DNA from 3 places in the Halomonas sp. I5-271120 genome. Region 1 is predicted to be linked to each of the others. Evidence: predicted binding sites of a transcription regulator. Region 1 holds the regulator's gene; each other region holds the start of a gene.
What was found. The regulator PhoB, encoded in region 1, activates phosphate uptake and scavenging genes when phosphate is short. The targets are predictions, from matches to a motif close to TGTCATANNNNTGTCANA.
Positions count from the first base shown of each region.

Region 1 (10,026 bases):
CGGCATCAGCTCGGCATGGTCGGCATAGGTCTCCAGATAGCCGGTCAGCACCGTGAGCGGGGTGCGCAGCTCATGGGAGACGTTGGCCACGAAGTCGCGGCGCATCTGCTCCAGACGATGCAGGCGAGTGATGTCGCGGGCCATCAGCAGGCGCTCATCGTCGCCATATAGCGTCAGCTGGAACTGCAGGACGCGTCGATCGTCGATCGGCGAGGTCAGCGTCAGTGGCTCTCGGTAGGCCCGCTTGTCGAAGTACTCAACGAAGCGCGGGGCGCGGATCAGGTTGGTGATGTGCTGGCCACGATCCTGATGAGTCTTCAGCCCCAGCATGGTTTCGGCGGCGCTGTTCCACCATTCCAGGTCGCCACGGCGGTCGAGCATCACCACGCTGTCGCTCATCGCCTCCGAGGAATCCTGAATGCGTTGCAGGGTGTTACGCAGGCGTCGCTGGGTCTTGGCCTGCGCCTTCTGGTGATGGTGCAGGCGATCGAAGAGCTCACCCCAGATACCGCTGGCCTCGGGTGGGTCAGCGTGTCGCGACTGGGTCAGCCAGCGATGCAGGGCGCGCAGCTGGCGCAGATGGAAGAGCAGATAGATCCCGAACCCCAGTGCCAGACCCAGGCCTGGAGCGTCGAAGATCAGGCCCGCCATGGTCAGAACGCCGGCCAGCCAGGCCAGGCGCCAGAATTCCAGGGCCCAGAGACTCATAGGTAGCTCAGCCCTTGGCAGAGAAGCGGTAGCCCGTGCCGCGCACGGTCTGAATCAGGTGCTGGTGTGCCTCGCCGAGGGCCTTGCGTAGGCGACGGATGTGCACATCGACGGTGCGTTCTTCGACATAGACGTTGCCGCCCCACACCTGATCGAGCAGCTGACTGCGCGTATAGGCGCGCTCCTGGTGGGTCATGAAGAACTGTAGCAAGCGATACTCGGTGGGGCCGATATCCAGCGGAGCGCCGTGGGTGCTGACGCGATGGCTGGCAGGGTCGAGCAGCAGCCCCTCGACCTCGACCGCCTGCTCGACGCCCTTGGGCGTGGCGCGGCGCAGCACCGCCTTGAGGCGGGCCACCAGCTCGCGGGGCGAGAAGGGCTTGGTGATGTAGTCATCCGCCCCGGCTTCGAGCCCCTGAATCTTGTTGTCTTCTTCGCCCTTGGCGGTGAGCAGGATGATCGGCAGCTCGGCGGTAGCTTCGTCGCGCTTCAGGCGGCGGGCCAGCTCAATACCGCTGATGCCCGGCATCATCCAGTCAAGGACCAGCAGGTCGGGTTGATGGTCGACGACCATGGCATGCGCGGTCTGGGCGTTGTCGGCCTCGAGGACCTGATAGTCGGCCATCTCCAGGGCGATGGCGATCATCTCGCGGATAGAGGCTTCGTCATCGACGATCAGGACGGTCTTGGTGCTCATCTGGCTGGCCTCCTGGCCTTACAAAGATAAGGACAATGACAAGATGATGACGATTCCACCACGCTAACATGACATTGCCATGACAGGCGGCTCTCACCAAGGGGGCTCACCAAGGCCCTTGATCAGGGGCTTAGATCAAGGGCTCTGACCCGGGCGTATCCCTCTTCTTGCTCCGCCCCTTTCTTGGCCCCGACCTCAGGGGGCGCACCTTTCGTCCGGCAGTTGCTTCAGGGCGCCGGCCACAGCGACAGGGCCAGGCCGGCGAACAGGACCAGCCCCGCCCAGTGATTGTTGAGGAAGGCTTGGAAGCAGCGATCCCGGTCGCGGCCGCGAATCAGCGTGTACTGATAGACGAAGATCGCGGCCATGGCGCCAAGCCCCAGCCAGAAGAAGCCGCTTAGTGCCAGGCGGGTACCGATCAGTCCCAGCAACCCAAGGGTCAAGAGCTGCAGCAGCCCGATCATCAGGATATCGGCGCGCCCGAACAGCACCGCCGTGGACTTGATGCCGATCTTCAGGTCATCGTCCCGGTCGACCATCGCGTATTGCGTATCATAGGCCACCGTCCAGCACAGGTTGGCCGCGAACAAGAGCCAGGCCTCCAGCGGTACCGCGCCGGTCACGGCCGAGAAGGCCATCGGAATGGCCATCGAGAAGGCCGCCCCCAGCACGACCTGGGGCAGGTGCGTATAGCGTTTCATGAAGGGATAGACCGCGGCCAGGGCCACGGCGGCCACCGACAGCAGCACGGTCAGGCCGTTGGTGAAGCACACCAGCACGAAGGAGGCGGCGACGAGGGCCGCGAACAGCATCTTGGCTTCGCGCTCCGCAATGCGCCCGGTGGCCAGCGGCCGTGCCTTGGTGCGCTTGACGTGACCATCCAGGTGGCGGTCGGCGTAGTCGTTGACCACGCAGCCCGCGGCTCGCATCAGGTAGACCCCAGCGATGAAGATCAGCAGCAGGGTGCGGGTGGGCAGGCCCTCGGCGGCGAGCCACAGCGCCCAGAGCGTCGGCCACATCAATAGCCAGGTACCGATGGGACGATTGAGGCGCATCAGTGCCAGAAAGTCGGGCAGGCGAGCCAGGCCACGGGGGCGCTCGACGTGATCCATCTTGGTCTCCAGGTTGTCTCTTCAGGCCCTGCCGCTACGCCCATTCTCCAGGGCCAGGGCACTCTTTTATCGCGCCGGCTCATTTAATGCCATGGCCCATTTATCGTCACGACTCATTTAACGCCATGGGCTAGCTGCGATGGTTTAGGCGCGGCGGCCGGTCAGCGTGGCGGCAAGCCCAGCTCATCGCTCATGGTATCGAGGAAGAACTCCTGAACCAGTACCGCGAAGCGACCGTGGCGAAACACCGAGCGTCGCCCCCATGGGCCGAGGCCGCCGTGAAAGCCTGCTGCGGCTCGGCTGACCTCAATCGGCCCGCGCTCGAGGTCCGGTTGACGAAACAGCCAGTGGCCCAGCGAGCGCTCACCGAGGCGATCCAGGCGCTGGCCGTGGAGCCGAGCGAGTGGCACCACCGAGCGAGCCACTACCCAGGGCTGCTCCTCGATGCACAGCGCCACCTCGCGCAGCCAGGCGCGCTCTCGGGGCCTGAGCCCCAGTGCCCGGGCTTCGTCGTGTCCGGGGCGGCCGATGCGCTGGTCCAGCAGGCGCACCCGGAAGGGACGACCGTCGGCGGCAGCGATCAGCCTCGCCGTCAGCGAGTCGCGGCTGGCGATCCAGGTCCACCAGGCGGGGCTCATTGTCGGCCGGGCCACGGCAGCGGGGTACCAGCGGCGCCAGGTGGTGCTCAGAGAGGGAGATGTCGGGCGATCGCGCACCGGGCGCCTCCAGGCCAATATCGGGGCGCATAGTGTACCATGCGGCGTTCACGTTATTGCTCGTCGGGAGCGCCATGACTGCACCCTTGACCATCCTCGGCACCGGCATGGCCGGTATTCAGCTGGCCCGCCAGGTGCGTGCCCGTGACGCCGCGCGGCCGATCACCCTGATCACTGCCGACAGCGGTGACGATTACTCCAAGCCGATGCTCTCCACCGGCTTCGCCAAGGGGCTGCCCCCGTCGCGGCTGGCCAGCCGCGATGCGCTTTCGCTGGCCGAGGGCCTCGACGCCGTGGTGCGCACCCACACCCGGGTCACGTCGATCGACCCGCTGACGAAGTGCCTCGAGATCGGCGCCGAGACGTTGCCCTATGGCGAGCTGGTGTTGGCGACCGGCGCCGCGCCGGTGGCGCCCTTCGCGATTCCGCCCGCGCTGGCATCCAGGGTCTTTGCGATCAATGACCTCGACGACTACCGCGTCTTCCACGCGGCGCTGGCGAGGCTCGCTCGCCCGGCGCGAGTGGCGATCATCGGCAGCGGCCTGGTGGGTTGCGAGTATGCCAATGACCTGGTCGCCGGCGGCCATGGCGTGACGCTGATCGCCCCTGAGCCCACGCCGCTGGCGCGGCTGCTGCCCGAGACGCTGGGGGCGGCCTTGAATGATGCCTTCCGGGAGGCCGGCATCGCGCTGGAGACGGGCCGGACCCTGGCGGCGCTTGGCGAGGACGGCGACCAGCTGGCGCTGACCCTCGACGATGGCCGGTCGCTCGAGGCGGATCTGGTGCTGGTCGCTACCGGCCTGTCGCCGCGCACGGCGCTCGCCGAGGCTGCTGGCCTGGCCGTGGGCCCTGAGGGCGTGCATACCGACCGCTACCTGGCCACCTCACAGCCGGGCATCCATGCGCTGGGCGACGTGGCCTGCGTCGATGGGGTCAATGCCATGTACGTGCAGCCCCTGCAGGCCGGTGCCAAGGCGCTGGCGGCGACCCTCACCGGCACCCCGACGCCGGTGGCTTATGGCCCCTGGCCGATACTGGTCAAGACACCGCTGCTGCCGGTGGTGGCGCTGCCGCCGCGTCAGGTGCCGGCCCACTGGCGGATCGATGGGGAAGGGCGTGATTGGAGTGCTCGGGCAGAAGACGAAAACGGACGTATGATTGGTTTTGCGTTGACAGGCGCCTGCGTGCGTCGGAAAGTCGAACTGGCACGAGTCGCCCCAGCATTGCTAATCTAGATTGGTTGCTGCCGGCGTGGTGATTCCGACCACCTCGGCATCTTGGCCAATACCGGCTTGGACTCGACCACCGCGACTCCACCAGAAACCGGCCTCACAACGATCTGAGGCGGCGGATGCCGCCTTGAACCGCACACCAGGAGGGCTATATGCGCAAACCAGAACTCGCCTCGGCGATCGCCGAGCGTGCCGACCTATCCAAGGACAAGGCCAGCCAGGTACTCAACGTTATCCTCGATGAAATTACCGGCAGTGTCGCCAAGGGGCAGGATGTGTCCCTGATCGGCTTCGGCTCTTTCACCGTTCGCGAGCGTGCCGCCCGCACTGGCAAGAACCCCCAGACCGGTCAGCCGTTGACCATCCCCGCCAGCAAGACCGTGGCGTTCAAGCCCGGCAAGGCGCTGAAAGACGCCGTCACCAAGTAAGCGTGGCCGTCACTCGCGCGTTCCCTGTGTGACGCGCTCCACCGGTCGCAGTCCGGCCGGTGGAATGAATTTCCTTCCCTGAGGCATGCCCATGACGCTTCGTTTGATGCTCTGGCTGTTGAGCGTGATGCTCAAGCGCGCCCGGCGTCGCAAGCCACGCTTTCGTGAAGCCCTGTCCGAGCTGGGTCATCTGGACTGGGGGATCGGCACCGAGGATCTCTCGATTGCCCGCCACTACCGAATGACTCCCGACGGCATCACCTCCGGGCCCAATCTGCCGGTGGATCTTGATCTCGAACTGCGCTTCGAGGATCTGGCCACGGCCGTCAGCGTGCTGCGTAAGCCGACGTCTCGCGCCTTCCGCGAGGGCCTGATGGCCGGCAAGCTGCGCCTGGTCGGCGACAGCGGCGATCTCGCCAAGCTGCAGCGTCTGTTCAAATACCTGTAGATCTCGTCGATATCAGGTCACTCCGGTCGCCGGTCACGTCGATAGCAGGTCACGTCGACCACCCGCCCTGTTGCCCGATGCGTTGACCCGCCTGCTCCCTTCGCAGCGTTTCTCTCCATGTAAGTCGCCATGCAAATCTCCATGCAAACCGCCATGCAGGAGGCGATGCCTGAGGTGGCGAATGGTGTGGCGAATAGGACATCAAATAGAGTGGCGAATGATGTGCATGCGTGGTTAGTCAGGCAGATGGCGTTATACTAAAGTCGAGTCATCAGGCCGCTGGGCGTTATTGCCTCGCCGTCGGCTGATCACGCAGCCAAGCGCGTGCCGCTGCTACCGCCATCATTGATGCCCGTCAGGAGTTATTGAGATTTCCGATTCGTTCTCTCATTCGCTGCGTCGACTGTGGACTCTCGACAAGTTCGCCTACAGCTTCCGCGTCTTCATCGCCTTGAGCGGTGCCATGGCGCTGAGCTGGTATCAGGACCATATGGCGCTGGCCATTCCGCTGTTTCTCGGCATCATCGCCAGTGCGCTGGCGGAGACCGACGATAACTGGGAAGGGCGCGTCAGGGCGCTGTTGGTCACCCTGGCCTGTTTTTTCGTGGCCTCGGTGGCGGTGGAGCTGCTCTTTCCCTGGCCTCTGTTGTTCGCCACCGGACTGACACTCGCCGCGTTCACCCTGATCATGCTGGGCGCTGTCGAGCAGCGTTACGCGACGATTGCCACGGCGACGCTGATTCTGTCGGTCTACTCGATGATCAATATCGAGCAGCACGGCGGTACCACGGAAGGCAGCTTCTGGTCCCAGCCGTTGCTGCTGGTGGGCGGCGCCGCCTGGTATGGCCTGATCTCGGTCGTTTGGTGCGCGCTGTTCTCGCGTCAGCCGGTCAAGCAGAGCATGGCGCAGCTATACCGGGAGCTGGGTGAATACCTGGTTATCAAGGCGACGTTCTTCGAGCCGGTCAGAGAGGTGGATGTCGAGAGCCGCCGTTTGGCGTTGGCGCGACAGAATGGACGCGTGGTGATGGCCCTCAACCAGGCCAAGGAGATGATTTTCCGGCGCCTTGAAGGTCAGCGCGGCAACCGTAAGCTCAACCGCTATCTGCGGCTTTATTTCATCGCCCAGGACATCCACGAGCGAGTCAGCGCCTCTCACTATCCCTATTCGGCCCTTGCCGAGACGTTTTTTCATTATGACGTGCTGTTCCGCTGCCAGCGGCTGCTTGACCAGCAGGGGCGGGCCTGCAAGCGGCTATCCAAGGCGCTACTGCTGCGTCAGCCTTTCGATCATGGTCCGAGTGAGCAGGCGCTGGATGACCTGCGCGCGTCGATCGGCTACCTGCAGGACCAGGACCAGGACCATCCCGAATGGGCGCCGCTGTTGCGCTCATTACAGGCGCTCGGGCGCAACCTGACGACCCTCGAGGATCAGTTGGCAAGTGCTTACAATCCTGATGCCAGCGCCGATGAGAAAGACCCCAGCCTGTTCAATCGCTCCCCGCGTAGCGTCAAGGATGCCTGGGAGCGCATTCGCCTCAACCTGACGCCCGGTTCGCCGACCTTTCGTCACGCGCTACGCCTATCGCTTGCCCTGCTGGCGGGCTATGGGGTGCAACATCTTATCCATCCCACCCAGGGCTACTGGATATTGCTGACCACCTTGTTCGTGTGTCGGCCTAATTTCGGCGCCACTCGGCGTTTTCTACGCCAGCGTATTCTGGGCACCATGATCGGACTCTGCTTGGGCTGGGCGTCGATCAGTCTCTTCCCTAGCGCCCTCGTGCAGTGTCTGCTCTCGGTCGTGGCCGGTGTGGTCTTCTTCGCCAATCGCGAAAAACACTATGTCATTGCCACTGTCGCCATCACCATTCTGGTGCTGACCAGCTTCAATCAGGTCGGCGACGGCTTCGATCTTATCCTGCCGCGCCTTATCGATACGCTGATCGGCGGCCTGATCTCGGGGCTGGCGGTCTTCTTGATCTTGCCCGACTGGCAGGGGCGGCGGCTCAACAAGGTGGCGGCGACGGCACTATCGCGCAATAGCGATTATCTGCGCGAGATCATCCATCAATATGAGACCGGCAAGCAGGATGACCTCGCTTACCGCTTGGCGCGACGCAACGCCCACAACGCGGATGCCGCGCTCTCCACGGTGCTCGCCAACATGCTGCAGGAGCCAGGGCATTACCGTAAGAAGGATGCCGACGACGGTTTTCGCTTTCTGGTCGTCTCGCATACGCTGCTGGGCTATCTCTCTGCCCTGGGGGCTCACCGCGGCACCCTGGCGGCGAGCGCGGACGACGCGCCTATTTATGCGGCAGCGCGCCGCGTGGCCGATGGCTTCGAGGCGATTGCCGCCAGCCTGATGTCACGCCAGCAGATCCCGGACCTCAAGGATGAACAACGCGCGCTGCTGGCGCTCTTCGAGCAAGAGCCCGCCATGGCGCAGGATGACAGCGATGATGCGCGCCGTGTGATTCAGACTCAGCTGTTGCACATCGCGCGACAGCTTGTGCCGATGAGCGAGGCGGCAGAGCGGGTGCTGACCCATCCCAGCGGTGAGTCGAGCGATGCGCCATGCGCCGGTCAGGCCTGAGTCGCCTCAGACTGATTCGGCTCAGGCTGATTCGACTCAGACTTGGCCGTAGCGTCCGGCTTCTTCACCCAGCCAGCGGCGTATCAAGGGCGCGCTTGATTCGGGAGACTCCTCGAGCAGGGCCCTGGCCAGCGGGCCGACCCGTTCGAGCAGGTCGCGGTCGCGTTCCAGGTCGGCAATCTTCATTGCCGCAAGTCCCGTCTGACGCGTGCCCAGCACCTCGCCGGGCCCGCGAAGCTCCAGGTCTTTCTCGGCGATGCGAAAGCCGTCGGTGGTCTCGCGCATGACGCCCAGCCGCTCCCGTGAGTGGGCCGACAGCGGCGGATGGTAGAGCAGCACGCAGAAGCTCTCGGTGGCACCACGCCCGACCCGGCCGCGCAGCTGATGCAACTGCGAGAGGCCCAGCCGCTCCGGGTTCTCGATGATCATCAGGCTGGCGTTGGGCACGTCGACCCCGACCTCGATCACCGTGGTGGCGATCAGCAGGTCCAGCTCGCCGTCCTTGAAAGCCGCCATTACCTCGGCCTTCTCGCCGGCCTTCATGCGCCCGTGCACCAGCCCGATGGCGAGATCCGGCAGCGCCTCGGTGAGGCTCTCGTGGGTGGCCTCGGCGGCCTGGCACTGCAGGGCCTCGGATTCCTCGATCAGGGTGCAGACCCAGTAGGCCTGGCGGCCCTCGGCGCAGGCGCGCTCGATGCGCGCGACCACCTCTGGACGGCGCTCATCGGGGACGGCCACGGTCTGCACCGGAGTGCGCCCCGGCGGCAGCTCGTCGATCACCGAGACGTCCAGGTCGGCATAGGCGCTCATCGCCAGGGTGCGCGGAATCGGGGTGGCCGTCATCACCAGCTGATGGGGTGTCAGGCCTGCGGCCTCGCCCTTCTCGCGCAATGCCAGGCGCTGGTGAACGCCGAAGCGGTGCTGCTCGTCGATGATGGCAAGCCCCAGGCATTTGAAGTGCACGTCGGCCTGGAAGAGCGCATGGGTACCCACCACCAGCTGCACGCGGCCGTCGGCCAGCGCCGCCTTGGTATCGAGCCGCGCCTTGCCCTTGAGCTTGCCGGCGAGCCAGGCCACCTCGATGCCCAGTGGTTCGAACCAGTCGCGAAAGGTGCGGTAGTGCTGTTCGGCGAGCAGCTCGGTGGGTGCCATCATGGCGACCTGGCAGCCGCCGGCGATGGCGGTGAGCGCCGCCATCGCCGCGACCACCGTCTTGCCCGAGCCCACGTCGCCCTGCACGAGACGCAGCATCGGCACCGCGCGCTCGAGATCCCGGCCGATCTCGTCGAGTACCCGGCGCTGGGCGCCGGTCAGCGAGAACGGCAGTTTCGAGACGAAGCGCGCCTGCAGGCTGCGGCCTGAGGGGAGGGGCGGTGCGCCGTCGGCCTGGATGCGCTGACGCACCACCCGCAGGCTGAGCTGGTGGGCCAGCAGCTCTTCCAGCGCCAGACGGCGCTGGGTCGGGTGAGTGCCTTCCCGCAGTTGATCCAGGTTGGCCTCTGGCGGCGGGTGGTGCAGGTAGTTAAGTGCCGCATGCAGCTCGGGCAGCCGGAAACGCTGGCGCAGGCCTTCCGGAATCCAGTCCGGCAGCGCCGCCGGCGCCTCTTGGAGCAGGCGCATGGCCTGATCGATCAGGCCGCGCAGGCGCGCCTGGTTGAGGCCCTCGGTGGTGGGGTAGAGCGGGGTCAGGTGTTCGTCGACCACCGCCTCACCGGCCTTGAGCAGGCGATATTCCGGGTGATAGATCTCGAGCCCGGTGGCGCCGGCCCGGGCCTCGCCGAAGGCGTGGACCCGTGTGCCGGGCTGGAACTGCTGCTGCTGCGCGGGCGAGAAGTGGAAGAAGCGCAGGCTCAGGATGCCGGAGCCATCGGTGAGGCGCACCAGCAGGCTGCGTCGGCGACCCTTGATCACGTCACAGGCCGCCACCTCGCCCTGCACCACCGCCTCGTGACCGGCGCGCAGGGTGCCGACCGGCGTCACCCGGGTGCGGTCCTGGTAGCGCAGCGGCAGGTGGAACAGCAGGTCGGCGATGCTCGCCACCCCGAGCCGGCCAAGCTTGCCCGCGAGCGCCTCGCCGACCCCCTTG
Region 1 is NZ_CP130701.1:1,699,454-1,709,479, forward strand. Features, by position in the region: gene phoR (phosphate regulon sensor histidine kinase PhoR) at 1-708, opposite strand, end outside; gene phoB (phosphate regulon transcriptional regulator PhoB) at 716-1,405, opposite strand; gene ubiA (4-hydroxybenzoate octaprenyltransferase) at 1,633-2,517, opposite strand; gene Q2K57_RS07595 (chorismate lyase) at 2,679-3,233, opposite strand; gene Q2K57_RS07600 (FAD-dependent oxidoreductase) at 3,308-4,468, shown strand; gene Q2K57_RS07605 (HU family DNA-binding protein) at 4,618-4,893, shown strand; gene Q2K57_RS07610 (hypothetical protein) at 4,985-5,341, shown strand; gene yccS (YccS family putative transporter) at 5,712-7,940, shown strand; gene recG (ATP-dependent DNA helicase RecG) at 7,977-10,026, opposite strand, start outside.

Region 2 (10,026 bases), 670 kb from region 1:
GGGCAATGGCTCACAGGTGGCAGACAGCGGTATCCACACCATGCTGGCCTACCATGGCGACAGCTTCTTCGGCCTGGGTGAGGGCAGCTTCAAGGCCGCGCTGCTTTATGGTCAGGGCCTGGGGGCCGAAGTGAAGTCGCTGGGGACCAACGGTGACCTCACCGAGGATGCCTCGGCGGCGCGTCTGGCCGTCTATGGCACCACCTATCTGGCACCTCGTTGGCGGGTCGCGCCTTCCGTGTTCGCGGAAACCAGTGAAGATCGCTTCGATGCGGGAGATAAATACCAGTGGTCAGGGGTGAACGTGCGTCTGGCCAATGAGCTGACCGAGAACTTCGAGATGCAGTACGAGGCCAGCTATCAGTACATGGACTTGCAGCCCGAAGACTACAAGTCTCGCAATGCGGTCAGCGGCAACTGGAGCAAGTTCACCATCGCTCCGACCTTCAAGCCTCAGGTGGGCGGCTTCTGGCAGCGTCCCGAGATCCGTGTGTTTGCTTCTTACACCGACTGGGACGACGAGCTCAACGATTACGTCCTGAACACGGCGACCGACAGCGCCGGTGACGATATTTCCGATGATTTCGGCAAAGACGGCTTCACCGGCGGTCAGTGGAGCTTTGGCGTGCAAACAGAAGTCTGGTTCTAATGTAAAACTCAACCATACTGCAGGTAACGACAGGGCGGGCGTGTCGCGACGTCCGCCCTCGTCGCCAGCTCGGTGTATCGATCCTTCCCGCGTGCCTCATGGCCAGCGGGTTTTTTCGTTGCCAGGAAGCCCGGTCAGGAATGGGGTGTGTCGCAGGGATGGGGTAGAATGAGCGCCGCTTACCGAATCACCGAAGGTGCCCGACTCCATGAACGAACCCGTCGAGCTCGATCAGGAAACTGCTGCGCTCAAGGTGCCGCCCCATTCGCTGGAGGCCGAGCAGTCCGTCCTGGGCGGTCTGATGCTGGACAACTCGGCCTGGGATGCGGTCTCCGAGCAGCTGGTGGCCGGCGACTTCTACCGCTACGAGCACCGACTGATCTTCAATGCCATGGCAGGCCTGGCCGAGGGCTCGCACCCGTTGGATGTGGTGACGCTGTCAGAGGCGCTGGAGAACCGCGATCAGCTGGATACCGTCGGCGGGCTCGCCTATCTGGCCGAGCTTGCCCGTAACACCCCGTCGGCGAGCAATATCCGCGCCTATGCCGAGATCGTTCGCGAGCGGGCCACGCTTCGCAAGCTGATTCAAGCGGCCAGCCAGGTCGCCGAGAGTGCCTTTGCGCCTCAGGGGCGACCGGCCGATGAGCTGGTCAACGAGGCCGAGCGGCTGGTCTTCCAGATCAGCGAGGATCGCCCCAAGACCGGCGGCCCCATCGGCATGAGCGACCTGCTCGCCAAGGCGGTGGATCGCATCGATGAAATGTTCAACATGGAAGGCGAGATGACCGGGCTGTCGACCGGTTTTCGCGATCTCGACGACATGACCTCGGGCCTGCAGCCCTCGGACCTGGTGATCATTGCCGGGCGTCCCTCGATGGGCAAGACCACCTTCGCCATGAATCTGGTCGAACATGCCGTGATCTCAAGCGACAAGCCGGTGATGGTGTTCTCCATGGAGATGCCCGCCGAGGCGCTGATGCTGCGTATGCTGTCGTCGCTTGGCCGCATCGACCAGACTCGGGTGCGCACCGGTCAGCTCGAGGACGAGGACTGGCCGCGTCTGACATCGGCGGTCAACCTGCTGAAAGACAAGCAGCTATTTATCGACGATACCGCCGCGCTGTCTCCCAACGAGATGCGCTCGCGCATCCGCCGGGTGGTGCGCGAGCACGGCAATATCGGCCTGGTGATGATCGATTACCTTCAGTTGATGCAGATTCCCGGTTTTTCCGAGAACCGCACCGGCGAGATTTCCGAGATTTCGCGCTCCCTGAAGGGGCTCGCCAAGGAGTTTGGCTGCCCGGTAGTGTCGCTATCTCAGCTCAACCGCTCCCTGGAGCAGCGTCCCAACAAGCGCCCGGTGATGTCGGATCTGCGCGAGTCCGGGGCCATCGAGCAGGACGCTGACGTCATCGCCTTCGTTTATCGCGATGAGGTCTACAACCCGGACAACCCCGATAACCAGGGACTGGCCGAGTTGATCATTGGCAAGCAGCGTAACGGTCCCATCGGCACGGTGCACATGGCCTTCATCGGCAAGTACACCCGCTTTGAGGACCTGGCGCCGGATAGCTACGGTCAGCACTTCGGCGAATAGTCGCACCTGCCACGGCGCGGGGATCATGGTTGAGACTGCAATGGGCCGCCGTATAATGCCCGGCTTGGTCCCATGAACCAGTTTAATGAACCAGTCAGATGAATCAGTCAGTGGAACGAGGATAGCTTATGGCAGGCGGATTTCGACGCGGCAACCGCAAGCGGACCCCAAAACTCGAGGGACGCGGCGAACTTCAGGAAGTCGAGCGCGAAGGGCCCTTCAAGGAATGGCTCGGCATGCCCGATCTGTATCGCTACCGACTAGTGGTCGATGGCGAGACCTTCAGCTATCAGACTGAGGATTCCGAGATCCCGGTCGCGGTCGGCGACAAGGTGGTGTTCCGCTACAAGGAAACCAAGGCCGGCAACTGGGTCGACCGCAACTCCCTTGGCAAGGCCATTGATCCTGCCGACTATCAGTGATGGCGGATTATCACTGATGGCGTCAGTGCTGGCTGACGTGGTGGCGGAAGTGCTGTTTGAGTGGAACATGGCGTAGCGGCCAGGGTCACAACGGTGAGGGCGACATGTCATATTGCCGTCATGGGGCACAGCCAAACTGTGCCCTAGGTATATCTGGAGCCAGCCTATCGGGTCCCGTTATATTCAGAGCCGCCACTACCGGGCCTCATGGCAGGCTGTCATCGAGTCCGGCCACCAGCCTGCGATCCAGGAGGACAGCATGGAACTTAAAGACTTCAAGGCTTTCGCCAAGCGACACGACAACTTCGAAATTCGCGTCATCAGCCACGCCGGCAGCCGCTTCTATCAAGTGGAACTGGAAGATATCGAGGGCGCGCGTCATCTGCTGACCCAGCGCGGCAAGCCGATGCTCTTTCGCGCCCTCGATGATATCTATCTGGAACTCAAGCGGGTCGGCGTCCACCGGGCCTATCTGGTGCAGTATGTGGCCCACGACGAGGTGATCGGCCGTGACGCCCACTACCACGATGCGCTCAGCTCGCGTATGCCGCTGGTCTTCTAGGCGCCATGGTTGGGCACCGCATCATCGGTGTGGATCATGCCCTTTGCCGAGCTTCCGCTTCATACTGTGCGCCTCACACCGCGCGCTTCAGACCACGACTCAATCAGCACTTCCGGCATATCGCCGGCTTCATTGACTTGCCACTATTACGACTTGCCACCCTCGCTCCTTGAACGAGCGTTCATGCCACCGGTGGCGGGTTATCCCGCACTATCAAGCCGTACTATCAGGCCATACTATTAGTCCGTGCCATCAAGCCTCACTTCCATGGGCAGGCTTTCCCACTAAAGCGCTCTCTCTCAAGCCCTTATCCCGTCAGGCCTTCTCTTGCCGGCGTTGCCTTGCTTGCCACCAGTTACCCAGCCTGACCCGATAGCGGGCGAAGAACGCATAGCCGCGGTCGAAACACCAGGCCAGGCCCGGCAGCATCGTCAGTCCTACCAGCCGCCGATAGCCCAGCACGGCATACAGTGCCCGGCTGGCATCCATGCCCACGAACCAGGCGCCCTTGGCATCAGCGAGGTGAAGGCGGCCCATCATGGCGTCGAAGGAGCGCCCCCAAGCGGCCGCATCGAAGTCATCGGCCTGGATATCGACCAGCCTGACGCGTTCGCGGCGCGGATGCCGCTCGAGCCAGGCGACTTCGCGCTGGCAGAAGGGGCAATGGCCGTCGTGAAAGAGCGTCACGGGGGAGACGGCATGGCGGGGTGACGGGGCGGTTGGGGACATCAGGAAGGCTCCTGGGAGGTGGTGGGGGCTGAGCTATCGGCGTCACGATAGCCTGCCAGGTGCTGGCCTCGCCCATAGGCGGGCGCCGTGTCCAGGCGCGCCAGGAAGGCGTCGGCCTGCTGGCGCATGGCCTCACGCTTCTCGTCTTTCATGCGGCCAAGTGAGCTATAGATCAGCTTCATGCGCGGGTTGTCGGCCAGGACGTCGCGGTGCGCTTCGATGAAATTCCAATAGAGGCTATTGAAGGGGCAGGCATGAGTGCCGGTGACGTGTTTTGGGTCATAGCGACAGTGCTTGCAGTGATCGCCCATGCGATCGATGTATTTGCCCGAGGCGCAGTAGGGCTTGGAGCCCATCAGGCCGCCGTCAGCATGCAGCACCATGCCCAGGGTGTTGGGCAGCTCGACCCATTCACAGGCATCGGCATACACCGCCAGATACCAGTCGCAGAGGGCTTCCGGCTTGACCCCGCAGAGGAGGGCGAAGTTACCCGTGACCATCAGCCGCTGAATGTGGTGGGCATAGGCGTGATCGCGGGTCATCTCGATGGCCCGCTTGAGGCAGCGCATCTCGGTGTCGCCGGTCCAGAAAAAGGCCGGCAAGTCACGCTTGGCGCCTAGGCCGTTGCTGCGCTTGTAGTCGGGCATGCGCGTCCAGTAGAGCCCTCGCACATATTCTCGCCAACCAAGAATCTGGCGGATGAAGCCCTCCACCGAGTTGAGTGGCGCACGCCCTTCGCGATACTCGACCTCGGCGGACTGACAGACCTCGACGGGCGACAGCAGACCCAGGTTCAGCGCCGCCGACAGCCGTGAGTGGAAGAGGAAGGGCGCCTGGTCACTCAGCGCGTCCTGATAGCGGCCGAAGTCCGGCAGGCAGGCGTTGAGGAAATGCTCAAGTTCGGCAAGTGCCTGTGTCCTGGTCACCGGCCAGTGAAATGTGTCGAGAGAGCCGAAATGCTCCCCGAACCGCGAGGCCACCAGCTCCAGTGCCGCCTTGGTGGTGGCGTCGTGTTCATGGGTCGGCGGCGCGGGAAAGGCGAGATGCTCGGGCAGCGGCTCGCGGTTATCGTGATCGAAGTTCCACTGGCCGCCGGCGGGCTGGCCGTCTTCCATCAACAGCCCGCTGCGCTTGCGAAGATGCCGGTAGAAGTGTTCGAGGCGATAGGTCTTGCGGCCCCGGGCCCAGGCGTTGAAGTCCGCTGGTGTGGTCAAGAAGCGGTCGTCTTCGATTAGCCGCCAGGGCAGGGCGGTATGCTGTCTTTCGCCACTTTCGCCACTTTCGCCCCTTTCACCTTCGCCACTCGCATTGGCGAGGGACTGACCCGCAGTTGCGCGAGCCTGAATGGCCGCATGCAGCCGCCACTCACCGGGGCGGACCACGCGGATCTCGTCGCAGCCATGGAGGGCGGCCACTCGCTCGGCCTCGGCGAGCAGCTGCTGGCAATTGTCGTCATCGTCAAGAGTGCTGTAATGCACCTGTACGCCCGATGCCTCGAGTTCGATGGCGAAGTGGCGCATGGCGGCGAACATCATCGCGATCTTCTGCGGGTGGTGGGGCACGTAGCGACCTTCTTCGTCGACCTCGCAAAGCGCCACCACGGCGCTGTCCGGCAGGTCTTGAAGACTCGCCAGCGACGGACTGAGCTGATCACCCAGCACCAGGATCAGCGGCTTAGACATATATTGACCTGAAGTTATACAAATATGGATGATAGTATAACTGCATTCTTCTCGATGGCATCCCTTTGATAAGCTGTCGATCCATCAGTCGGTTACGTCACAAGGATTCCACGATGTCCGCAGCCAGTCCCCGTTCGCCCACCGCCACCCTCGAACAGCCCGGCGAAGGGCGCCTTGCTCATGCCGGCGCCGATCATCCGCCGGTGCCGCGCAAGAAGGTGGGCGTGGTATTGGCCAACCTGGGCACCCCGGATGCCACCGACTACTGGTCGATGCGCCGCTATCTGTCGGAGTTTCTCTCCGATCAGCGGGTGGTCGATTACTCCCGTTGGCTGTGGCAGCCGCTGTTGCAGGGCATCATCCTGACTCGCCGCCCCTTCATCTCCGGCAAGGCCTATCAAAGCATCTGGAACACCGAGCGCGACGAGAGCCCGCTGTTGACCATTACCCGCGAACAGGCCGAAAAAGTCGCCGAGCGCCTCGAGGCGGCCTTCGGCGATGAGGTGGTGGTCGATTTCTGCATGCGCTATGGCAACCCCTCGACCGACAGCGTGATTCGCCGGCTGCATGAGCAGGGCTGCGAGCGGCTGCTGTTCTTTCCGCTCTACCCGCAATACGGCTCGCCGACTACCGCCACCGCCAACGATGAGGTCTTTCGTACCCTGATGACGCTGAAGTGGCAGCCGGCGCTGCGTACCGTGCCGGCCTACTTCGATCGGCCGGATTATATCGCGGCCCTGGGCGGCTCGATCCAGGTGGCCTATGACCGGGCCCAGGCCGATCAGGGTGGCCGCCCCGAGGTGCTGGTGGCGTCCTATCATGGGGTGCCCGAGCGCTATCTGCTCGATGGCGATCCCTACCATTGCCAATGCCAGAAGACGACGCGGCTGGTGAAGGAACATCTGGAGATGGCGGACGATGAGATCGTGACCGCCTTCCAGTCCAAGTTCGGCCCCGAGAAATGGGTCGGGCCGGCGACCGTTGACAAGGTGGCCGAGCTTGCCCGGGCGGGCAAAAAGCACATCGCGGTAATCTCGCCGGCCTTCGCCTCGGACTGCGTCGAGACGCTCGAGGAAGTGCAGCAGGAAATCCGCGAGGCCTTCCTCTCCGCCGGCGGCGAGACCTTCACCTATGTGCCCTGCCTAAACGCCGACGAGGCGCATATCGATGTGCTTACGGCGATCGCCAGGCAGGAGCTCGGCGGCTGGCTCTAGGCCTTTTTGCCAAGCCCAGTCTTGCCAAGCCCAGTCTTGCCAAGCGCAGTTTTGCCACGCCCAGTGCTTCATGGCCCCCGTGAACGACAAGGCCCCGGACATATCGTCCGGGGCCTTTTTGATGCGGATGGCTGACGCGGGCGGCGCTCAGTGGCCCTTGTCCGGGTGCAGTACCGGCTTCTCGTTGGCGTCTTCCGTGTGGATTTCGTGGGGTCGGCCGCGGGTCTTGTCGGCATGCTTGAGCTTCAGGTGCAGGCCGGTCTTGGCCAGCAGGTGGGCCGACACTGGGGCGGTGATGAACAGGAAGAGAGTAATCAGCATCTCCTGCATCACCGGCTCGCCCTTGGTGACCCCGAAGTAGAGCATCGAGGCGCTGAGGATGCAGCCGATCCCCAGAGTGGTCGCCTTGGTCGGGCCATGCAGGCGCATGTAGAAGTCTCGCAGGTGGGCCATACCCAGCGAGCCGATGAAGGCGAAGGCGCCGCCGGCGATCAGCAGCACCGAGATCACCCCCTCCAGAAACACGTACCAGTTCATAGGGATCTCCCTGCCTATTCGATGATGTCGCCGCGCAGCAAGTACTTGCATACCGCCACGGTGCTGATGAAACCGAGCATGGCGATCAGTAGTGCCGCCTCGAAATAGGTCTTGGTGTTAAGCCACAGCCCCATCAGCACGATCAGGGCGATGGAATTGACATACATGGTGTCCAGCGCCAGCAGCCGGTCGGGCATCGACGGGCCCACAGCCATACGGTAGACGTTGAGCATCAGGGCCATCAGGATCAGCGCCTGGCTGATCCACAGCGCGGTATCTAGCATTCGTAGATCTCCTTGAGCGGCTGCTCGTAGCGCTCGCGAATCTCGTCGATCAGCGCCTGTTCATCGGGAGCGTCCAGGGCGTGGATCAGCAGGGTGCGGCTGTCCATGCGCAGGTTGGCCGATACCGTGCCCGGCGTCAGGGTGATGGTGTTGGCCAGCAGCGTGATGGTGAACCGGTCCTCGAGCATCAGCGGATACTCGACGAAGGCCGGACGCATGCGCCGCCAGGGGTTGAGAATCAGCCAGGACACCTGCAGGTTGGCGCGAATGATGTCACCCAGCACCCGCAGGCCGTAGCGCACCAGCAGCCAGGGTTTCTTGACGCGAGGCTGAACGTCCCAGAAACGCCGGTTGAGCAGCGGGATGACGATGGCCAGCAGGCTGCCCAGCAGCAGGTGAGCGAAGGACACGCTGCTAACCAGCAGCAGCCAGACGACCAGCAAGAGGACCGACAGTAGCGGCATGGGTAGCCAAGAGCGGGGCGTGATCATGTGTCACCTCCGGCATCAGGCAGCAGGGCACGGATTTGCACTGCAGGCGAGCTCAATTGTTCTGCGGTGGCCTGGGTGTAGTCGCTGACCGGACCGGCCAGCAGCACCAGCAGGGGGGAAGCGCCAAGCAGCCATATCACGCCGAACAGCTGGCGCCGGCCCAGTGGGCGATCGCTGGGCTCCCCATCGTGGCTGCGCCAGAACAGGGTCGAGCCGGCCCTGGACAGCGCCACCAGCGAGCACAGTCCGGCGATCAGCAGCAGCGGCCATAGCCAGGGCTGCTGTGCCGGCGTCGCGGCGACCATCAGCAGTGCCTTGCCGATGGCGCCGGACAGCGGCGGCAGGCCGGCTACGGCGGCACCGCCCATCAGGAACAGGACCCCCAGCAGCCCGCCATTGCGCAGCGGGCGCCCCTTGACCAGCCGGGTGCCGGCCTTGCCGCGCTGCAGGCCGATCAGCTCGGCCAGCAGGAAGAGGCCGCCGGTGACCAGGGTGGTGTGAATCAGATAGAAGAGCAGGGCGCCAATGGCTTCGGGGGTGTGCATGCCGATGCCCGCCAGCAGGGTGCCCACCGAGACCAGTACCAGGTAGGCGACCAGCAGGCGCAGGTCCCGGGCTGCCATCACGCCGACCGCGGACGCCGCCAGTGTGCCCAGCGCCAGCCACCACACCCAGGGCTGCTCTATGGCGGCCAGCGGACCCGCCTGATCGCCGAAGATCAGAGAGTAGACCCTGAGAATTGCGTAGATGCCGACCTTGGTCATGATCGCGAACAGCGCAGCCACTGGTGCTGGCGCCGAGGAATAGGCCTTTGGCAGCCAGAAATACAGCGGCAGGATCGCCGCCTTCAGGCCGAACACCACCAGCAGCAGCAGCGCGCCGGCGCTGACCAGCCCGGCGCGCTCGCCCTCGAGCTCGGCTACGCGCACTGCCATGTGGGTCATGTTGAGGGTGCCGGTAGCGCCATAGAGCACGCCTACCGCGATCAGGAACAGCGCCGAGCCCGCCAGATTGAGCACCACATAGTGAAGGCCTGCCTGGATGCGTCCCTTGCCACCGCCGTGCATCAGCAGTGCGTAGGAGGCCAGCAGCAGCACCTCGAAGAACACGAAGAGGTTGAACAGATCGCCGGTCAGGAAGGCTCCGTTGATGCCCATCAGCTGCAGCTGGAAGAGCCCATGGAAGTTGCTGCCCTGTTCATCGTCGCCGGCACTGGCGAAGACCACGCAGCCAAGCGCCAGCACGGCGGTCAGCAGGATCATCAGCGCCGAGAGGCGATCGAGCACCATGACGATGCCGAAGGGCGGCTGCCAGTCGCCCAGCGCATAGTAGGAGACCTCGCCGCCGGTCGCCTTGCCGACCAGTGCGATGGCGACGGCCAGCAGCAGGGCGGTGCTGCCGATGCCCAGCACTCGCTTGAGAGAGGTGCTGCCGTGGCGGCTGATCAGCAGCAGAATACCGCTGACGAGTGGCAGCACGACGGGCAGGACAATCAGATGTTGCAGCATCAGCGGCGCTCCTCTCGCGGCTCGTCGACCTGACGGCCATCGACATGGTCATTGCCCATGTCGCCGCGGGCACGCATGGCCAGGATCACCGCGAAGGCGGTCATGGCGAAGCCGATTACGATGGCGGTCAGCACCAGCGCCTGGGGCAGCGGGTCAGCGTAGTTGCCGCTGCCGTCGAGAATGGCGGCGCCATTGGTGGTCAGCCCACCCATCGAGAACAGGAACAGATTGACCGCGTAGGACAGTAGCGTCAGGCCGACCACTACCGGGAAGCTGCGCCCGCGCAGGGTCAGGAAGAGGCCACAGGCGGTGAGGATGCCTGTGGTGATGGCGTACAGGCTTTCCATCAGC
Region 2 is NZ_CP130701.1:1,032,171-1,042,196, reverse strand. Features, by position in the region: gene Q2K57_RS04565 (carbohydrate porin) at 1-649, shown strand, start outside; gene dnaB (replicative DNA helicase) at 858-2,246, shown strand; gene Q2K57_RS04555 (hypothetical protein) at 2,375-2,668, shown strand; gene Q2K57_RS04550 (DUF6482 family protein) at 2,928-3,230, shown strand; gene Q2K57_RS04545 (thiol-disulfide oxidoreductase DCC family protein) at 3,546-3,959, opposite strand; gene Q2K57_RS04540 (cryptochrome/photolyase family protein) at 3,959-5,641, opposite strand; gene hemH (ferrochelatase) at 5,755-6,855, shown strand; gene Q2K57_RS04530 (Na+/H+ antiporter subunit G) at 7,003-7,392, opposite strand; gene Q2K57_RS04525 (K+/H+ antiporter subunit F) at 7,407-7,676, opposite strand; gene Q2K57_RS04520 (Na+/H+ antiporter subunit E) at 7,670-8,167, opposite strand; gene Q2K57_RS04515 (monovalent cation/H+ antiporter subunit D) at 8,164-9,675, opposite strand; gene Q2K57_RS04510 (Na+/H+ antiporter subunit C) at 9,675-10,022, opposite strand; gene Q2K57_RS04505 (monovalent cation/H+ antiporter subunit A) at 10,022-10,026, opposite strand, start outside.
Region 2: Q2K57_RS04550 (DUF6482 family protein) is a predicted target of PhoB. The motif match lies at 2,774-2,791, and genes of this name have one in related genera.

Region 3 (10,026 bases), 210 kb from region 1:
ATGATCGGTGTTTCGACGCCCAGCTTCTGTGCCCGCTCGACGAAGTGAAAGTAGGCATCCGGGTTGAAGAAGTACTGGGTGATGGCGAGGTTGGCGCCGGCCTTGACCTTGCGCGCGAAGTTCTCGAGATCGCGTTCGAAGCTCGGTGCCTGAGGATGGCTCTCCGGGTAGGCGGCCACGGCGATCTCGAAGTGATTGCCGGTTTCCTCACGGATGAACTCGACCAACTCGTTGGCATAGCGCAACTCGCCGATGCCGCCCATTCCCGAGGGCAAATCGCCGCGCAGCGCCACCAGGCTATTGATGTCATCCTCGCGGTACTGAGCCAAGAGCTCCCGCAGTTCGCCCTTGTCGCTGCCGATGCAGGACAGGTGCGGCGCGGTGTTGATGCCGGACTCGCGCACCGACTTGACGGTCTGGGTGGTGCGGGCCTGAGTCGAACCGCCGGCGCCGTAGGTCACCGAGAAGAAGCGCGGGTTGCGAGCGGCCAGGGCATCGCGCACGCCGAGCAGCTTTTCCTTGCCCGCCTCGGTATTGGGCGGAAAGAACTCGAAACTGATGCCTAGCGGATGCTCGTGTGCACTCATGGACTCAACCCTCATCGGTCGCCTGAACGGCGACGCTGCCTGTCATTTTGTTCATGGCCTCGGTCATACCCGGCGCGGTAGGCACCCGGTGATGATCGGCGGACCTTGTGATCCGCTCATTGTGACGTCCCCCGTAAGCCCCGACTAATGAAAGTTTCACGCCCTCTGTATCGATTTCATTCATATAAGAATCGGGCCAAGCATAACCTGTGGGCCTAACACTCAGGCCCACACACCGCACTCAGGACGCATCCCGGGTTCGTGAAGCCCCTCGCCGCCACGGCCAGCGCAGCCAGCCGCTGCCGATCAGCATACCAAGGGTAATCAGCCCAGCGGCCAGGGTCAGCGAGCCGCTCGGTTCGGCATAGCCGCAGGCGATCAGCACCAGGGTCGAGAGCAGCGGCGTGAAGTAGGACAACAGCCCCAGCAGGCGCAGGTCGCCGTGCTTGACGCCCCGATCCCAGGTGAAGAAAGCGCTACCCACCGGGCCCAGGCCGAGCCCGAGCACCCCAAGCCACCCCAGCCCCTCTGGCCAGCGAGACGGTTCGAACAGCAGGTGGCCAAGCGCGGCGAGCACCGCGGTGACCAGGCAGAAACCGCCCACGGCCGCGGTCGGCACCTGGCGCACGGCCCGGGACAGCACCGAATAGCCGCTCCACAGGAAGGCACAGGCGATCGCCGCCCCGTAGCCAAGGACAGAGCCCTCACCCGAGACATCGCCGCCGATCAGCAGGGCCGCACCGGCAAAACCCATCAGGGCGCCGATCACATGCACAGCCTTCAGGCGTTCCCCCGGTAACAGCGCCACGAACAGCACGATCAACAGCGGCCACAGATAGCTGATCAGGCCGGCATTGGCCGCCGGGGCGTTCTGCTGGGCCACGAAATAGAGGGCGTGGTAGCCGAAAAGACCGCCAACCCCCAGTGCCCAGACGGCCGGCGGCAGCCGCATTGACACGGTAAGCGATTCGCCGCGCAGGGTAAGCCAGACGGCGAAGCAGACGAAGGCCACCGCAAAGGCCAGCGCCGTGAGCAGAAACGGCGGCACCGGGCCGGCCAGTTGGGTCAGGGCCGCCAGCAGCGCCCAGTTGAGCACGGTAGTGGCACCGATGGCGGTGGCGCGTGTGTCGGGGGTCGTGGCATCGGGCATGGCATCGCTCCTGAAGGCGGGGTGACGAAGGGTGACAACCAGGCCTCTAGCCTTGCAGAAGCCAGCACCGAGAACTTGTCGAATCCTGACCCTCGCCGGCCGAATCTTCCGCGGACGTGACTCATGAGGCGATGCGTCTCTTAGCGGTGAGGCGCCCCCCCATTCGAGACGCCTGACAGGCGAACGTCTGGCAGGCATGATGAGGGTTTTACATCAGGAGATGCCGATGGCGGAGCTCGACCTTGGCGCCACCCTGCTGGCTCCGCTGTGGATGCTGCTGGCCTTCGTTGGCCTCGGGGTGATCTGTGCCCGACAGCTGTCCCTCGACCCACGCCCGATTGCCAGCCTGCTGATCTACGTGATCGCCCCGGTCACGGTCTTTCGCGGCCTGGTGCTGGGCGGCCCCACCCCGGCTTATCTGCTGCTGACGCTGGGGGTTTTCGTCACCGCCAGCCTGATGTGTCTGATCGTCGGCCGACTCGCCCGCCCCTTCTTCGCCGCCGAGGAAAGCTCGCTGCTGGCCTTCTCCGCCGGCACCGCCAACACCGGCTACTTTGGGTTGCCGGTGGCCATGGTGCTGCTGTCACCGGATGGCGTGACCCAGTATCTGTTCTGTCTGCTCGGCATGAACCTCTTCGAATTCACGCTGGGCTTCTATATCGGCGCCCGCGGGCGCTTCTCGGTGCGCGAGAGCCTTCACAAGATCCTGCGCCTGCCGCTGATTTACGCCTTCCTCGCCGCGCTGATCGTCAGCGGCCTGGCGCTGCCGCTTCCGGCAGCGCTGATGCAGGGATTCGAGGTCTTCCCGCCCACCTACACCCTGCTCGGCATGATGATCATCGGCATGACCCTTGGACGCGTCAGCTTCAGCGAGCTGGACCTGCGCTTTATCGGCGCCTCGCTGGCGGTACGCTTCGGGCTCTGGCCGCTGGTCAGCCTCGGTGCCGTCCTGACCCTGCAGGCAACCATCGGCATCGACGAGGAACTGGCCCTGGCGCTGCTGCTGATCGGGGTGGTGCCGCTGGCCGCCAATCTGGTGGTGGTGGCCATGGAGCTCGGCAGCCGGGCCGAAAAGGCGGCGCTTGCCGTGCTGATCAGCACCCTGATTGCCCCGCTGGTGATGCCGCGCTATCTGGAAGGCTTGCTGGCGCTGGTGGCGATGGGCTGAGCCTGCCGCCAGCCCCGCGGCGATAGGCCATGTCGCTCGCGGAAGGTGCGTGAGAAGTGGGCGGTATCGCCAAAGCCGCAGGCCAGGGCGATCTCGGTAATACTGGCGGAGGTCTCGGCCATCAGCGTCTTGGCCTTGGCGAGGCGGCGCTCGACCAGCCAGGCATGAGGTGAGCGGCCAGTCAGGGCATGAAACTGGCGGGCAAAGGCCGCCTCGGCCAGGTGACAGCGGGCCGCCCAGTCCCGGACCCGCCAGCGCCGGGCCAGATCGGCCTCGATCTCGGGCAGCAGGCGCAGCAAACGCAGTCGCGGCTCGCCGGCCGTGTGCGCCGGCACCCTCATCGCACTGCTCAGCCAGGCGGCCAGGGCCGTCGAATCACCTTCCTCGAGTTGTCTAGCGCTTGCCATCAGCGCCGGAGGCAGGCGACGCGCATCGGGCGCGAGCCCAATGCCCAGGGCGAGCGTTTCACACCAGGCCTGCGGCAGGTCGACCACCAGGGTGTGGTTGTCCCGCGGCGCCAGGTAATAATGGGTCTCCCCTGCGGGAATCGGCACCAGCACCCCGGGCTCGACGCGGCGGCCACGGCCGGCCACTTCCAGCTCGACCCCGCCTTCGAGCCCGAGCAGCAGTTGGTGATAGCCATGGCGGTCGCTGAGCACGCGATCCGGATAGGAGCGCACGGCGATAAGGGGAGACACAGGGGGATCGGTGACGGTCATGAAAACCTCCTGCCCCATTGAAGCACACCCCCGGCAACGTACAAGGCTGTTCAATGGACAGGAGCAAGATGGACAGTAGCAACAGCCCCAGAAGAGAGCGCCGGGTGATCAGGCCCCGGCCAACGACGCCTCTGCCATGGGTCGCGGCTCAACGGCCGGCTCCAGGTCGATCACCCGCCCTTGCCAGTCGATCAGGCTGAGCCGGCCCTCGCCATCTTCCATCAGCGCCGTGCAGTGCTCGACCCAATCTCCGTCGTTGCAGTACAGCACGCCCGGACCGGTGGCGAAGCCGGCCTTGTGGATATGACCACCGATATAGCCATCGAGGCCTTCTCGAGCGGCCTGATGCAGGGCCGCCTGTTCGAACTGCTCGACGTAGCGGCGCGCCGCACCCACCTGGTTTTTCAAGGCAGCGGCCAGCGACCAGTAGGGCATCCCCAGCAGACGGCGCCCGTGATTGCACCAGCGGTTCAGCGACAGCACGAACTGGTGCATGCCATCGCCGAGCGCCATCAGCCAGGGCGCCATGCGCACATGGGTATCGAATTCGTCACCGTGGCTGACCAGCAGACGCCGGTTGTCGGCCGTGACGTGGATCATGCGCCGCTCGATGCGCACGTTGTAGAGCTTGAGACCACACAGCTGGCGCAGGGCGGCATCGTGGTTGCCGGGGATGTAGATGACCTCGCATCCACCGCGGGCCAGGCGAAGCACGCGCGCCACCAGACGCTGTTGGGCGGTGGGCAGCACCGCGCGTTTGCGCATGGCGATCAGGTCAATGATGTCACCAACCAGATAGAGCCTTCTGGGGCGCACCCGGCGCAGCAGGCTATCGAGAAGTGCGGCCTGACAGTCCGGCGTGCCCATGTGCAGGTCAGAAATGAACAGGGTACGGGAGTCGGTCAAGGCAATCGGCGGGGTAGTCATGGGGCGGCCTCCTTCGAACGCCCCTCAACAATGAGGCCTCGCCATGACGCCTCCATGGCGCCGCGGTGACGATACCGTGACAGTCCGGTAGCGCCTGGATATGACCCTGAAGCGGGGCGACTAGGCAGTGCGCCCTAGGTCCGGCGCCACCAGCACCCTGGCCGCAGCAGGCCTGGCCCGTAGCCGCTCGATATACGCCATCAGGCGAGGCGTCTCGGCCAGGAAATCCTTAGCGGAAGGCATGCCGGCCAGATAGTCGAGCATCGGCGCGGCAATGGCATCGGCGATCGTAAAGTCATCACCGACCAGGTAGTCGCCCTGGGCCAGCTGCTGCTCCAGCAAGCCAAGCAGACGCACCACCTCCGGTTGAACCGCCGCCACCGCATCCTCGCGGACGGCCCCGCCCTCACCCTTGGGAAACACGAATTCCAGCAGGTAGCGACGTACCAGGGCCTGATCCACGTAGAGGGCGAGCATCCCGGTCCACTGGTCGACTTGCGCCCGCTGCCAGGTCGCCTCCGGCTGCAGGGCGGGCCCCTCGAAGGCCGCATCCAGATAACGGCAGATGCTCGGCGTCTCGATCAGGCGCCGGTCACCGTGCAGCAGGATGGGCACCTTGCCGAAAGGATGCAGGGCATAGTGCTCGGATGAGTGCAGTGCCATCGGGCGGCCCTCGATCTCGGCACCCAGGCTGTAGGGAATGCCCTTCTCCTCGCAGCACAGCTGAACGCTGCGCACGAAATTACTGAATTGGGGGCCGACGATATGCACGGGTGTGGTCATCTGGGTCGCTCCTTGGCTGGGAATCAATGGCCGGCAGCCGACGACGCCTGCGGCGAAGACGAGCCCCTCGAACGTGGCTAGTAGCGATAGCTATCCGGCTTGAAGGGGCCCTCTGCGTCAAGCCCCAGATAGTCTGCCTGCGCCTGGGTCATGCGCGTGATCACCCCGCCAAAACCTTCGACCATGTAGCGGGCGACCTCTTCGTCCAGGTGGCGAGGCAGCACGGAAAGTGTCAGGGCGGCGGCGCGCTCGTCTATCGGCAGGTCGGCGAAACGGCCCGCGAAAAGATGGATCTGCGCCAGCACCTGGTTGGCGAAGGAGCCATCCATGATCCGCGACGGATGGCCGGTGGCGTTGCCCAGGTTGACCAAGCGGCCCTCGGCGAGCAGCAGCAGGTAATCGTCGCTCTCGGGGTCGAAGTCGCCCGGATCGCTGTCACGATAGACCTTGTGGACCTGCGGCTTGATCTCTTCCCAATGCCACTGGCGGCGCATGTAGGCGGTATCGATCTCGCTATCGAAGTGGCCGATGTTGCACACCACCGCCCCCTTCTTGAGGGCCTTCAGCATCGACGGATCGCAGGCGTCGATGTTGCCGGTGGCGGTGACCACCAGGTCGATCTTGCCGAGCAGGGCCGCATCGATGCTGGCCGCGCCACCGTTATGCCCCTCGAGGTAGGGCGATACCACTTCGAAGCCGTCCATGCAGGCCTGCATGGCGCAGATCGGGTCGATCTCCGCGATCTTGACGATCATGCCTTCCTGGCGCAGCGAGGCCGCCGAGCCCTTGCCGACATCGCCATAGCCCACCACCAGCGCCTGCTTCCCGGCTAGCAGGTGGTCGAGGCCGCGCTTGATGGCATCCGACAGGGAATGACGACAGCCGTACTTGTTGTCGTTCTTCGACTTGGTGACGGCGTCGTTGACGTTGATAGCCGGCACCTTGAGCCGGCCATCGCGCAGCATTTCGTGCAGGCGATGCACCCCGGTGGTGGTCTCCTCCGAGATGCCGTGAATCTGCTCAAGGAGCTCGGGGCGTTGCTCATGCAGCAGCGCGGTCAGATCGCCGCCGTCGTCGAGTACCAGGTTCGGCACCCAGCCATCCGGGCCCTCGACGGTCTGTTCGATGCACCACCAGAACTCTTCTTCGGTCTCGCCCTTCCAGGCGAACACCGGAATGCCCGCCGCGGCCACCGCGGCGGCGGCATGATCCTGGGTCGAGAAGATGTTGCAGGACGACCAGCGCACGCTGGCCCCCAGCACGACCAGGGTCTCGATCAGCACCGCGGTCTGGATGGTCATATGGATGCAGCCGCTGATTCGCGCACCTGCCAGCGGCCGGGCACCACGGTACTTCTCGCGGATCTTCATCAGCGCCGGCATCTCGGTCTCGGCGATGCGAATCTCGCGGCGGCCCCAGTCGGCCAGGGAGGAATCGGCGACCTTGTGGTCACCGGCCGGTACAGCGGACATGGCGGGTCGATTCATGCAACACCTCAGTCAACGAAGCGAGAGGGTACTGATACCTGACAGCGGTACGGGCACCTAACAACCGGTACTGCCACCTAATATAGGAGGCTTACCCGACTCTCACCACGCCGACCGAGCGCCTTGGATGCCCAGGACGCCTAGCGCGGAACCTTCAATACATGCCTGACCAGCCGGCCGATGGTCAGGCCCTGAACGAGGATCGAGAACAGCACGATCACGTAGGTGGTGACCACCAGGGTGTTGCGGATCTCGCCGTCGGGCAGCGACAGCGCCAGGGCCACCGAGATACCGCCACGCAGCCCACCCCAGGTCAGCACGCGGGTAGTGCCGGCACGAAAGTCATGGCGGCTCGACAGCAGCCTGAGCGGCACGCCGATGATCAGGAAACGCGACACCAGAATCACCGCCACCAGCGCCAGCGCAATGCCGACCACCTCGACGCTCAGCGGCATCAGCACCAGCTCGAGGCCAATCAGCACGAACAGCACGGCGTTGAGGATCTCGTCGATCAGCTCCCAGAAGGCATCCAGGTAGCGGCGAGTGCTCTCTGACATGGCGCCGTTGCGTGCCATGTTGCCGATGATCAGGCCGGCCACCACCATCGCGATCGGCCCCGAGAGATGCAGAGACGACGCCAAGGCGTAGCCGCCGACCACCAGCGCCAGGCTCAGCATCACCTCGACCTGATACTGATTGATGCTGTTCATCAGCCGATAGACCAGGCCACCGAGGGCCAGGCCGAGCAGGATGCCACCACCGGCTTCCTCGATGAACAGGAGTCCCAGATGCCCGATGTCGATGCCCTCGCCGCCGGAGGTGGTGGCTACCCCCAGCAGCGCGGTGAACACCACCACCGCTACCCCGTCATTGAACAGCGACTCGCCGACGATGCGAATCTCCATGTCGACCGGGGCGCCGGCGTTGCGCATGATGCCGAGCACCGCGATGGGGTCGGTCGGCGAGATCAGCGCGCCGAAGACCAGGCAGAAGGGATAAGGCACCGCCAGGCCAGCCTGCAGGAACAGCCACCAGGCCGCACTGCCGATCACCACGGTGGAGACCAGCACCCCGAGTGTCGCCAGCAAACCGATCGAGACTCGGTAGTGGTGAAGCTTCGAGAGATCGACGTGCAGGGCGCCGGCAAACAGCAGCAGCGAGAGCATGCCGTCCATCAGCAGCACGTTGAAGTCGATGCGCTCAAGCCAGGTCTCGGCGGCCTGGGCGAATACCGTGGTCACCGTCACATGATCGAGCGCGATGACCATCAACGACATCGCCAGGGCGATCGCCATCACCCCGATGGTGGGGGGCAGGCGCAGCACCCGCTGGTTGAACCACATGCACAGCGCAGTGAGCGTGATGAAGAGTGCAGCAAGATTGAGCATTCAGGCGCATCCTTGGCGAATGACAACATACTAGCGAGGGTGGAGCGGCCTGGGGTGGCCAAGCCACAAACATGTGGCCACATGCAGGTAGCCACGCACTAATTGACCATGAGCTACCTGGTCATGAGCTACTTGGTCATGAGCTACGTGGTCATGAACAACAGAATCATAAACAACAGGACCCGCCGAAGCGGGTCCCATCAAACCGGCCTACCAGCACTGGCTTAAACGCCGGCGGAGCGCTTGAGGGCCTCGACCTTGTCGGTCTTCTCCCAGGGGAAGGCCGTGAAGGTCTCGGTCTGTAGTTCGCCGTTGACGTCGGTCCACTGATAGCTGGTCTCGAACGGCTCGCGGCCGAAGTGACCATAGGCCGCGGTCAGCTGATACATCGGATGCAGCAGGTCGAGCATGCGAGTGATGGCATTCGGGCGCAGGTCGAAATGCTCGCGCACCAGCTCGATGAGCTTGGCATCGCTGATCTTGCCGGTGCCGAAGGTGTTGACCGACACCGAGGTCGGCTCGGCCACGCCGATGGCGTAGGAGACCTGGATCTCGCATTTGTCGGCAAGCCCGGCAGCGACCAGGTTCTTGGCCACGTAGCGGCCGGCATAGGCGGCACTGCGGTCGACCTTGGACGGGTCCTTACCGGAGAAGGCGCCGCCGCCGTGGCGGGCCATGCCGCCGTAGGTGTCGACGATGATCTTGCGGCCGGTCAGGCCACAGTCACCCACCGGGCCGCCGATCACGAACTTGCCGGTCGGGTTGATATGGTACTGGGTACTGTCGGTCAGCCACTCGGCGGGCAGTACCTGCTCGATGATCTCGCGCTTGACCATCTTGCGCAGGTCGCTCTGATCGATTTCCGGGTCATGCTGGGTCGAGAGCACCACCGCGTCGACGGCCACCGGCTTGCCGTCGTCACCGTAACGGAAGGTGACCTGGCTCTTGGCGTCCGGCCGCAGCCAGGGCAGCATGCCGCTCTTGCGCAGCTCTGCCTGACGCTCGACCAGCCGATGCGAGTAGTGGATCGGCGCCGGCATGAAGGAGTCGGTCTCGTTGGTGGCATAGCCGAACATCAGCCCCTGGTCGCCGGCACCCTGATCTTCGGGCTTGCTGCGATCGACGCCCTGGGCGATATCGACGCTCTGCTTGCCGATCAGGTTGAGCACGCCACAGGTCTCGCCGTCGAAGCCGACGTCGGAGGAGGTATAGCCGATGTCCAGGATGACCTGGCGTACCAGCTCCTCGAGATCGACCCAGGCCGAGGTGGAAATCTCGCCAGCGACAATGGCCACGCCGGTCTTCACCAGGGTCTCGCAGGCCACGCGCGCCTGTTTGTCGCGGGCGATGATGGCGTCCAGCACCGCATCGGAAATCTGGTCGGCGATCTTGTCCGGATGCCCTTCGGACACGGACTCGGAAGTAAACAGGGAGTATTCGCTCATGGCGTCCTCGACCCTCTATCAATAACGGCCTATCAATAACGGCGTGGGGGGGCACAGCACGGCGGCTGAAGCTGCATCGCCGACTGCCTTCCTGGGTGGCAGACGCGACACGCGACGGGCCAAAGGGCCTCAGGGCGGCGATTCTACACCAGAGCGGTCACCGGTTCCTAGAAGCCCCGCGAGGCGCGGCAATTGATGGTTGCGCCCTTCTCGGCGACAATACGCCCCCTGAATCCAGCGTGCCGCATGCCGCGGTGCCATTCCGCCACCTTGCTCGAGTCGCCCGCCCTGCCGCGCGGAGCCACCCGGGCACTGCCTAATTGCCGCAGGCGAGGAGCTTGTCAATGCCGTCCCGTTTCGAACTGGCCAATG
Region 3 is NZ_CP130701.1:1,910,557-1,920,582, reverse strand. Features, by position in the region: gene metF (methylenetetrahydrofolate reductase [NAD(P)H]) at 1-587, opposite strand, end outside; gene Q2K57_RS08550 (DMT family transporter) at 829-1,737, opposite strand; gene Q2K57_RS08545 (AEC family transporter) at 1,964-2,905, shown strand; gene Q2K57_RS08540 (AraC family transcriptional regulator) at 2,866-3,624, opposite strand; gene Q2K57_RS08535 (UDP-2,3-diacylglucosamine diphosphatase) at 3,733-4,551, opposite strand; gene Q2K57_RS08530 (glutathione S-transferase family protein) at 4,672-5,334, opposite strand; gene ahcY (adenosylhomocysteinase) at 5,412-6,806, opposite strand; gene Q2K57_RS08520 (sodium:proton antiporter) at 6,962-8,209, opposite strand; gene metK (methionine adenosyltransferase) at 8,434-9,654, opposite strand; gene tkt (transketolase) at 9,999-10,026, shown strand, end outside.
Region 3: Q2K57_RS08535 (UDP-2,3-diacylglucosamine diphosphatase) is a predicted target of PhoB. The motif match lies at 4,616-4,633, and genes of this name have one in related genera.